2 regions of the Brevibacillus brevis NBRC 100599 genome follow, and region 1 is predicted to be linked to the other one. Evidence: a T-box and tRNA genes for the amino acid it is inferred to sense, from the RefSeq annotation. Region 1 holds a T-box; the other holds one or more tRNA genes.
What was found. The T-box of region 1 lies ahead of serS (serine--tRNA ligase). A T-box ahead of a tRNA ligase gene usually reads a tRNA of that ligase, here a tRNA-Ser.
Positions count from the first base shown of each region.

Region 2: it has a tRNA-Ser gene. The T-box ahead of serS (serine--tRNA ligase) is inferred to sense a tRNA for this amino acid. The anticodon was not compared.

Region 1 is NC_012491.1:30,268-34,697, reverse strand. Features, by position in the region: gene aceB (malate synthase A) at 1-540, opposite strand, end outside; gene BBR47_RS29970 (hypothetical protein) at 601-768, opposite strand; gene serS (serine--tRNA ligase) at 961-2,241, opposite strand; T-box leader at 2,295-2,520, opposite strand; gene pdxT (pyridoxal 5'-phosphate synthase glutaminase subunit PdxT) at 2,649-3,224, opposite strand; gene pdxS (pyridoxal 5'-phosphate synthase lyase subunit PdxS) at 3,235-4,119, opposite strand; gene BBR47_RS00220 (D-alanyl-D-alanine carboxypeptidase family protein) at 4,226-4,430, opposite strand, start outside.
Region 2 is NC_012491.1:2,187,879-2,192,308, reverse strand. Features, by position in the region: gene BBR47_RS10800 (exo-beta-N-acetylmuramidase NamZ domain-containing protein) at 1-1,016, shown strand, start outside; gene BBR47_RS10795 (acyl-CoA synthetase) at 1,082-2,647, opposite strand; tRNA gene BBR47_RS10790 (tRNA-Ser) at 2,804-2,892, opposite strand; gene BBR47_RS10785 (aldehyde dehydrogenase family protein) at 2,960-4,378, opposite strand.

The DNA of each region.
Region 1 (4,430 bases):
GATGTGCTTTTCTTCAAGATGCCAGCCACGAGGACGCACGATCAAAACCGCTGTCTTTTCATTGAGGGTGTATGATTTGCCCTCCGGACTGATGTAAGAGATATTGCGGCGTACCGCATCCTTCATGTTGATTTGGCCTTGGATGGTGTTCTCCCAGGTCGGTGAGTTCGCGTCCTCAAAGTCAGCCATGAAAAGTCGAGCACCCGAGTTCAGTGCATTGATGACCATTTTTCGGTCACCCGAAGGTCCTGTAATCTCCACCCGTCTGTCCTGCAAATCTTTGGGCAATGGAGCAACAGTCCAATCTCCTTTACGAATGTCCGCTGTCTCCTGTAGAAAATCCGGCAGTTGGCCTGCATCGATTTGCAATTGACGCTCCACGCGTTTCGCCAACAATTGTTGTCGTCTGTCGCCAAACCTTTGCTCCAGCTTCATCACGAATTGAATCGCTTCTGGTGTCAGGATTTCTTGATAACCAGGGTGCATCTCACCGGAAATCTGCACCTCCAGCGGATATGGATTCGTTGGTACGGTAGTCAAAACAGCCCCTCCTCCCTCAATTCAAAGTTATTATGGTACAGATTGATAAAATTATTTTTATTATATAACAGTAGTGACAAAAAAAATGTCCTTACTCCTGATACCCGCTGCCACTACAATGACTGCAGCATACATGCCCGTCTCCCATGCACTTGTGGCAAGCCGCTCCGTTGGCATCACGACCAACGCCTCCACATCTTGGGCAATTTTGTTCTCCGTTTCCTTCACACCGATAACAGTCCATTCTCCATTCCTCCATTTCTGTATTAAAACAATATTCTTAAAATTTGTTTTTATTATATAACAGAGATTAGTACAGTGCAACACGTTTTTTAAAAAAATTCGCCTGTATTAGTACACAATATAAAACAGCCCTTGACCCGTTATGGATCAAGAGCTGCTTTTTAAATCTCTCGGTTATTACTTCGGTGCGATCTTGTCTACTCCGCCCATGTATGGACGAAGAACTTCTGGAATCACGATTGCTCCGTCTGCCTCTTGGTAGTTCTCCAAGATCGCTGCTACTGTACGTCCAATCGCCAAACCAGAACCATTCAATGTATGCACAAATTCCGGCTTCGATTTCGTATCGCGACGGAAACGGATATTGGCACGGCGCGCTTGGAAATCTTCAAAGTTCGAGCAAGACGAAATCTCACGGTATGTGTCGCCGCTCGGAATCCAAACCTCGATGTCGAATTTCTTCGCAGCCGTAAATCCGAGATCGCCTGTGCACATGCTAAGAACACGGTATGGTAGTCCAAGCAGTTGAAGTACCTTTTCAGCGTTTTTCACCAGCTTGTCGAGTTCGTCATAAGACTCTTCTGGTTTCACGAATTTCACCAGCTCAACTTTGTTGAATTGATGCTGACGAATCAACCCACGCGTATCACGCCCGGCAGAACCCGCTTCCGAGCGGAAACATGCGCTGAAAGCAGTGTAATAGCGAGGGAGATCCGCTCCATCCATGATTTCATCACGATGCATATTGGTGACTGGCACCTCTGCCGTTGGAATCAGGAAGTAATCTGGTCCCTCGATTTTGAATGCATCCTCTTCAAACTTAGGCAATTGACCCGTTCCCGTCATACTCGTACGGTTGACGATAAACGGTGGGATCACTTCTTCATAGCCATGCTCGTTCGAGTGCAAATCCATCATGAAGTTCATCAGTGCGCGCTCCAGACGTGCGCCCAAGCCTTTATAGAAAACAAAACGGCTCCCTGTTACTTTTGCCGCGGTTTCAAAATCGAGGATGCCTGCTTGGCTAGCCAGCTCCCAGTGAGGCTTAATCTCGAAGTCAAACGCACGTGGCTCTCCCCATGTCCAGGCAATCACGTTATCGTCTTCTGTCGTACCGATCGGCGTGCTTTCATGCGGAAGGTTCGGAAGGCTCAGCAAAATGAACTCCAGCTGTTCATCCAGTTGGCGCAGCTCTTCATCCAAAGCCTTGATGCGCTCATTTACTTCTTTCATTTCCGCGATCAGATGGTCTGCATTTTCCTTATTGCGTTTCATAACCGCTACTTGTTCGGATACCGTGTTACGCTTATTTTTCAACGCTTCTGCTTCTTGGATGACTTCGCGACGCTTTTCATCTACTTCTACGAATTGATCCAACGCAGAAATATCTTCATTACGGTGAGCCAAACGGCGTTTTACTTCTTCTAGATCCTGGCGTAATACTTTTACGTCCAACATGTGTAAATCCCTCCGAATCGTTTTGAAAAAAAACAAAAAACACCCGTCCCCTGGTAAGGGACGAGTGTTGTATACCCGCGTTGCCACCCTCGTTGACACATGCAGTAATCCTTCATGCATATGTCCACTCTTCCGTCATAACGGGACGGTTCCGGACAAAGTTGTTGTTCCTTTGCCACTCCGAGATGGATTCCCTCACATAACCGGATCGGTTCGCACCTACCACCGACTCTCTAGGCCTGGCTCTTGTGAAGTACTTGTTCTCATCATCGCATTCTCATTCATGAATACTATTATTGTTAACTGTACTACAGGTTCTATACGTATGTAAAGAGCAGCCCACCTCGATCTTTACAGAAAAAAGAAGATCGGCGCCTTTTTAAGGGCCCGATCTTCCGGTATGACAACTAGCTTCTGTATTCCTTAACCATGTCGAGAAAGTATTTGTGCAGTCTTGTATCTTCGGTCAATTCTGGGTGAAAGGCTGCTGCCAAATAGTGACCGCTTCGGGCGACAACAATCTTGTCTTCGTGCTTAGCCAAGACTTGACCGTTCTCTCCCACTTCCATGATATACGGTGCCCGGATGAACACTGCCGGGTAATCTGCCCCCACATCGGCAACAGGCATCAAGACTTCAAAGCTCTCCTTTTGGCGACCAAAAGCATTCCGCTCCACTTTGATATCCATCAAGCCTAAATGGTAATCGTCTTGTCCTTGAATCCGTTTCGCCAGAAGAATCGCTCCTGCGCAAGTTCCGAAGATCGGCTTGTTCGCCTTACCGAACTCTTGAACCGCCTCCATGAATCCGTACTTGTGCATCAGCTTGCTAATCGTGGTGCTTTCTCCGCCAGGAATGACCAGTCCATCAAGGTCATCCAGTTCTTCTACTCTTTTGACCGGGACAGCTGTGGCACCAACCTCTTCTAGCATTCGCAGATGTTCTGCTACAGCTCCTTGTAGAGCGAGTACGCCGATTTTCATGCTACTCACCTTACCAGCCGCGCTCTTGCATGCGATCAGCTTCACGAATTTTGGAGATTTCGATTCCTGGCATTGCCGTCCCCAAGCCTTTGGATACGCGAGCAATCAGTTCGTAATCCGTGTAGTGGGTGGTCGCTTCCACGATCGCGCGAGCAAACTTCTCTGGATTCTCTGATTTAAAGATACCAGAGCCAACAAACACGCCATCGGAACCGAGTTGCATCATCAGGGCAGCATCTGCTGGTGTTGCTACTCCACCTGCTGCGAAGTTTACAACTGGCAGCTTACCTGTTTTGTGTACCTCTTCAAGCAGTTCGTATGGGGCACCCAGGTTTTTGGCTTCCGCCATCAGTTCATCGTAGGACATGGCTTGCACTTTACGGATTTGGGACATCATCGTGCGCATGTGACGAACAGCCTCTACAATGTTTCCGGTACCTGGCTCTCCTTTTGTGCGGATCATGGATGCACCTTCCCCAATACGGCGGAGGGCTTCACCCAGATCACGGGCGCCACATACAAACGGTACAGTGAACTCTTTTTTATTGATATGGTACAAGTCATCTGCCGGAGTGAGCACTTCACTCTCATCGAGATAATCTACACCCAGAGATTCGAGAACACGCGCTTCAACAAAATGACCGATACGAGCTTTTGCCATAACAGGGATCGAAACAGCATTCAGTACTTCCTCTACAATGCTAAGGTCAGCCATACGCGCAACTCCACCAGCTGCACGAATGTCAGACGGTACACGCTCCAAAGCCATTACAGCAACAGCACCCGCTGCTTCTGCAATTTTCGCTTGTTCAGCATTCACGACGTCCATAATGACGCCGCCTTTTTGCATTTCAGCCATACCTCTTTTAACGCGGGACGTTCCTACTTGTACCATTACAAATACCCCCTACATCATGAGTCAGAACCGAAACTGTTATGCGGTGTTATGGTTCCTGTTACCGTCATTGTAAACGATAGATGTAGGGGAAAACAATAGTTATTTAATTTCCGGTTCCACTGCTAAACAAATTGCTGAAAAACTCTATAATGCTGCGGAAGAACAGACGAATCCAGCTTGCTTCCTCTACTGCCTGTCCTGCTACGATATCCACACCTGCTTTTGCTGCGTCTTCAGGCTGCAAGTAATCCGATTCCTTCATACCTTCTTCTTTCAAAACGATCTTACCGACAACTTGTCCTTGCTGA
Region 2 (4,430 bases), 2.2 Mb from region 1:
TGTTCGACAAGGTGATGGGTACCAACAAAATCGGTCTGCTTCTCGAACAAGGCAAATCCCCTCAGGAGATTGTTTCTTCCTATGAAGCGGATCTTAAGAAATTTGTTGAGCTGCGGCAAAAATATTTGATCTATGGCGATGAACCGTTTATCCCGATGCAGCCGCTTCAACAGAAGCAACCAAAGCAGCCAGAACAACCAAAGAAACCGGAGCAACCGAAACCAGAACAACCAAAACCATCTAAGCCAGCAAAACCAGAGACACCGACTCCACCGCAGACTGACAAACAAAAAGGAACGACCAATCAAACGAAGAAGCCTGAACCAGCTACAAAGCCGATCCCTCAGACACCGAAGTCTTCTGAGAAGATCGCTTATTTAACCTTTGACGATGGACCTTCACCTGTCACTCCACGCATTTTGGATACGCTGAAAGCGCATCAGGTCAAAGCCACTTTCTTTATTGTGGGCCGTGAGGTAGCTGGTCATGAGGCCATTCTCAAACGGATCGTAGCTGAAGGACATGCGGTGGGAGGACATTCGTATTCCCATAATTATCAGCTTCTTTACAAAAATATGGATGGCTTTTTTGCAGACGTGGAAAAAGGTAGTCAAATGATTGAAAAGGCAATTGGCGTAAAACCAACCGTGTACCGCTATCCAGGTGGCAGTACGAATACCGTTAGTTTGAAATATCAAGATCCCACACGTTATAACAAGCAGCAGACCGTCATGCATGCGATCAAAGAAGAAGCAAAACAACGTGGCTATACGTTTATCGACTGGAATGTAACAAACGGCGATGCAAGGAGCAACAAGTACACAGCCGCGCAGGCACTGGCAAATGTAAAGCAGCAAGTAAAGTCACAAAAAGAAATCGTTGTCTTGATGCATGATTCCAGCACCAAGTCGCCAACAGCTGAAGCTCTCCCCCAAATCATTTCGTATTTGAAGGAAAAAGGTTATCGTTTTGAAGTCATTCAAGCCGATCGCCCAACTGTTTCCAACGTCAAATAATCACAGCAGCAAACGCCCGCTCCATAACAGAGCGGGTTTTTCTGTGCTTTAGACCTTGTGACTGGCTAAGTCGTCAGTGTTTCGTATCGGAGGCGCAACTCTCTTTTCAAGATTTTTCCGCTGGGGTTTCGAGGAAGATTGTCAGCAATCACTACATATTTGGGTGCTTTGAAGGAGGAAAGGCGGTCTTTGCAAAAAGCAAGCATCTCGTCAGCAGTCAGTAACTCACCCGCTTTTGGGACAACAACAGCCGTCACTGCTTCGATCCAGAACGGATGGGGAACTCCGATCACAGCGACCTCTGACACTTTCGGATGTTGATAAATAAGCTCCTCAACCTCCCTGCTTGCTACGTTCTCTCCCCCCGATTTAATCATATCTTTTTTCCGGTCAACGACCGTGATATAGCCTTCGTCATCCATGATGCCTAAATCCCCGCTGTGAAACCACCCTCCTTGGAAGGCAGCCTGTGTCTTTTCCTCATCTCGGAAATACCCCAGCATCGCATGGCTGGTCCTGTGTACAATTTCACCAACACTACCACGAGGGACTTCATTCCCGTCATCATCGACGATTTTCGTTTCCACATTTAATGCTGGCTTGCCTGCAGAGCCTGGTTTTCTCATCTGATCCTTCGGTTGTAACACAGTTGCTAATGGCGCCACTTCCGTCTGTCCGTAAAAATTGTAAAACTGAGCGTTTGGAAGGCGTTTACCGAGCTCTTTTAACACTTCTACTGGCATGATTGCTGCACCATAGTAGCACTTTTGCAAAGAACTCAAATTACGCGCGGCAAAATCGGGAGACCGCAGTAAAGCAATCCACACAGTTGGCGGGCAAAACAACTGAGTCGCCTTATACGTCTCTACTGTCTGTAGCATCAACGCTGGGGTTGCCTGTTCCAAAATAATTCCACTTCCACCTAGATACACGTACGGTCCCAAAAAGCAGTGAAGCTGTGCACTATGGAACAAGGGAAGTGCATGAACAGCCACATCATCCTGAGTCATCCCGCCTTCGATAATCGTGCTGACATATTCGGAGATAATGCTTTTATGTGTGAGCATAACGCCCTTTGGCTTTGATTCCGTTCCGCTGGTATACAAAATCTGCACAACATCTTCGTCCACTATGTCTACTTCAGGCTCGTGGTCGTCTGCCGCTTCAATCAGCGTGCGAAAAGGCAACCATTCCCCTGCTTGTACGGCTGGTTTGGACATAAGAGAAAGCAGCTTGGGGGACATTCCAGCTAATTGGAGTCCGTCTTGGGCGAGTTGCATGAATTCGGGAGCTGCGAAGCACGCACTCACTTCCGCATGACCGAAAATATAGGCGACATCTTCTTTATTCAACATGAAGTTGATCGGCACCATGATGGCCCCTGCTTTTGCTATCCCAAAGTTTAGAATCGCAAAATCCATCGAGTTGCGTGACAATACTGCTACCCGCTCCCCTTTTTGCAAGCCTTTGGAAAGAAGCGAATGAGCTGTCTTGTTAGCAAGCTGATCAAGCTGCGTGTAGGTCAATACTTCTTCCTCAAAGTATAGGGCAGGCTTATCAGGATTTCGTCCACGACTTCTTCGCAAAATATCGCCAAGTGCATTTCTACGAACCCTTTGCGCTTCAAGCATGCAAATTCCCCCATCAGTTATAGTCTCCTCTCCATTATATAATAGTTTTCTTTATTTTCTGATATTTTTACAAAAAAGAGCCGACAACCACTCTCAAAGCTCTCGACCATAAAAAAGACCCCAGCTTTTCAACTGGAGTCGGTTCATTTGTATTTATGGCGGAGGGAGCAGGATTCGAACCCGCGTGAGCTTGCACTCTAACGGTTTTCAAGACCGCCCCGTTATGACCACTTCGGTATCCCTCCGTATTTCAACAATATAAATTATATCACAGCTCTACTATTTTTTGCAAGAGCTCTTTCATTATTTCTTTTATCGCTTGATGGCAACGAGTTTCAATTCCGTCATTTCTTCTATCGCGTATTTGACCCCTTCCCGACCAAGTCCGCTCTCCTTTACGCCACCATAGGGCATATGGTCCACGCGAAATGTCGGAATATCATTTACCATCACACCGCCCACGCGAAGTTCTTCTGCCGCTTCCAAAGCCAACGACAGATTGTTGGTATAGACACCAGCCTGTAATCCAAAGCGGGAATCGTTGACCAACGTAATGCCATGCCGGACCGACTCCACTGGATTGATGAGAACGACAGGGCCGAGTACTTCCTGACAAGATACTTTTGCATCTGCCGGAACACCCGTCAACACCGTAGGCTGGAGCATCCGATCCACGATCTGTCCCCCACACTCCAAACGCGCCCCTTGTAGGAGTGCCTCATGAATCCACTCCATCGCACGTTCTGTTTCCCGGGGATTGATCATAGCGGAATAGTCCGCATCCTCAGAAAGCGAATCACCACCGCGTAGTGCTCGTGTTTGTTCAACAAAACGTTGGACGAAATCCTGATAGATTTCTTTGACCACATAAATTCTTTGCACAGAGATGCATACCTGCCCAGAGTAGGCGAAGGCGCCAAAAACGCATCGGGGAATCACTTCATTCAGTTGCACATCGCGATCAACGATCACTGCCGAATTCGATCCCAGCTCGAGCGTGACTCTTTTCATTCCCGCTCGATTGCGTATATCCAGCCCAACAATTGGATTCCCTGTAAAGGTCACCGCCCTGACTCTCGGGTCAGACACGATTTGATCGCCAACGCTCGCCCCACTACCCGTGATCACATTGAGGGCGCCAGCAGGCACACCAGCTTGCTCTGCGAGCTCTGCGAGAAACAATGCGCTAAGCGGTGTCTGCGATGCTGGCTTGAGAACTACGGTATTGCCAGCAGCGAGAGCAGGTCCGACCTTATGGGCAACGAGATTCATCGGAAAAGGAAAGGGTGTAATGGCCCCGATAACTCCCAGTGGTTCACGCACGGTATAAGCCAAGCGTCCCTCTCCCCCGATCGCTGCATCGAGAGGTACGATTTCGCCGTGGAGGCGTTTGGCTTCCTCTGCCGCAAACTTATACGTCTGAATGGTTCGAATCACTTCACCACGGGCTGTTTTGATTGGTTTCCCCGCTTCTATTGCGATGATCCGCGCCGCTTCCTCCAAACGTTCATTCATCAAAATCGAGATTCTTTCAAGTAGGAAGGCACGTTGATAGGCAGAAAGGCGCCGCATGACGGCAGTCGCTTCGTGGGCCGCAGCAATTGCTTTTTCAACCAATGATGAGTCTGCTTGCGAAATTTGTGCAATCTCTTGACCCGTACATGGAGAGAGTAGGGGTGCATGAACAGTAGCTGGCACCCATTCTCCCCCGATAAAGCACGTTTTTTTCATCGGCATATCCCCACCCTCATTGATTGGCGTTCACCTTGCAATCATTCTCCCT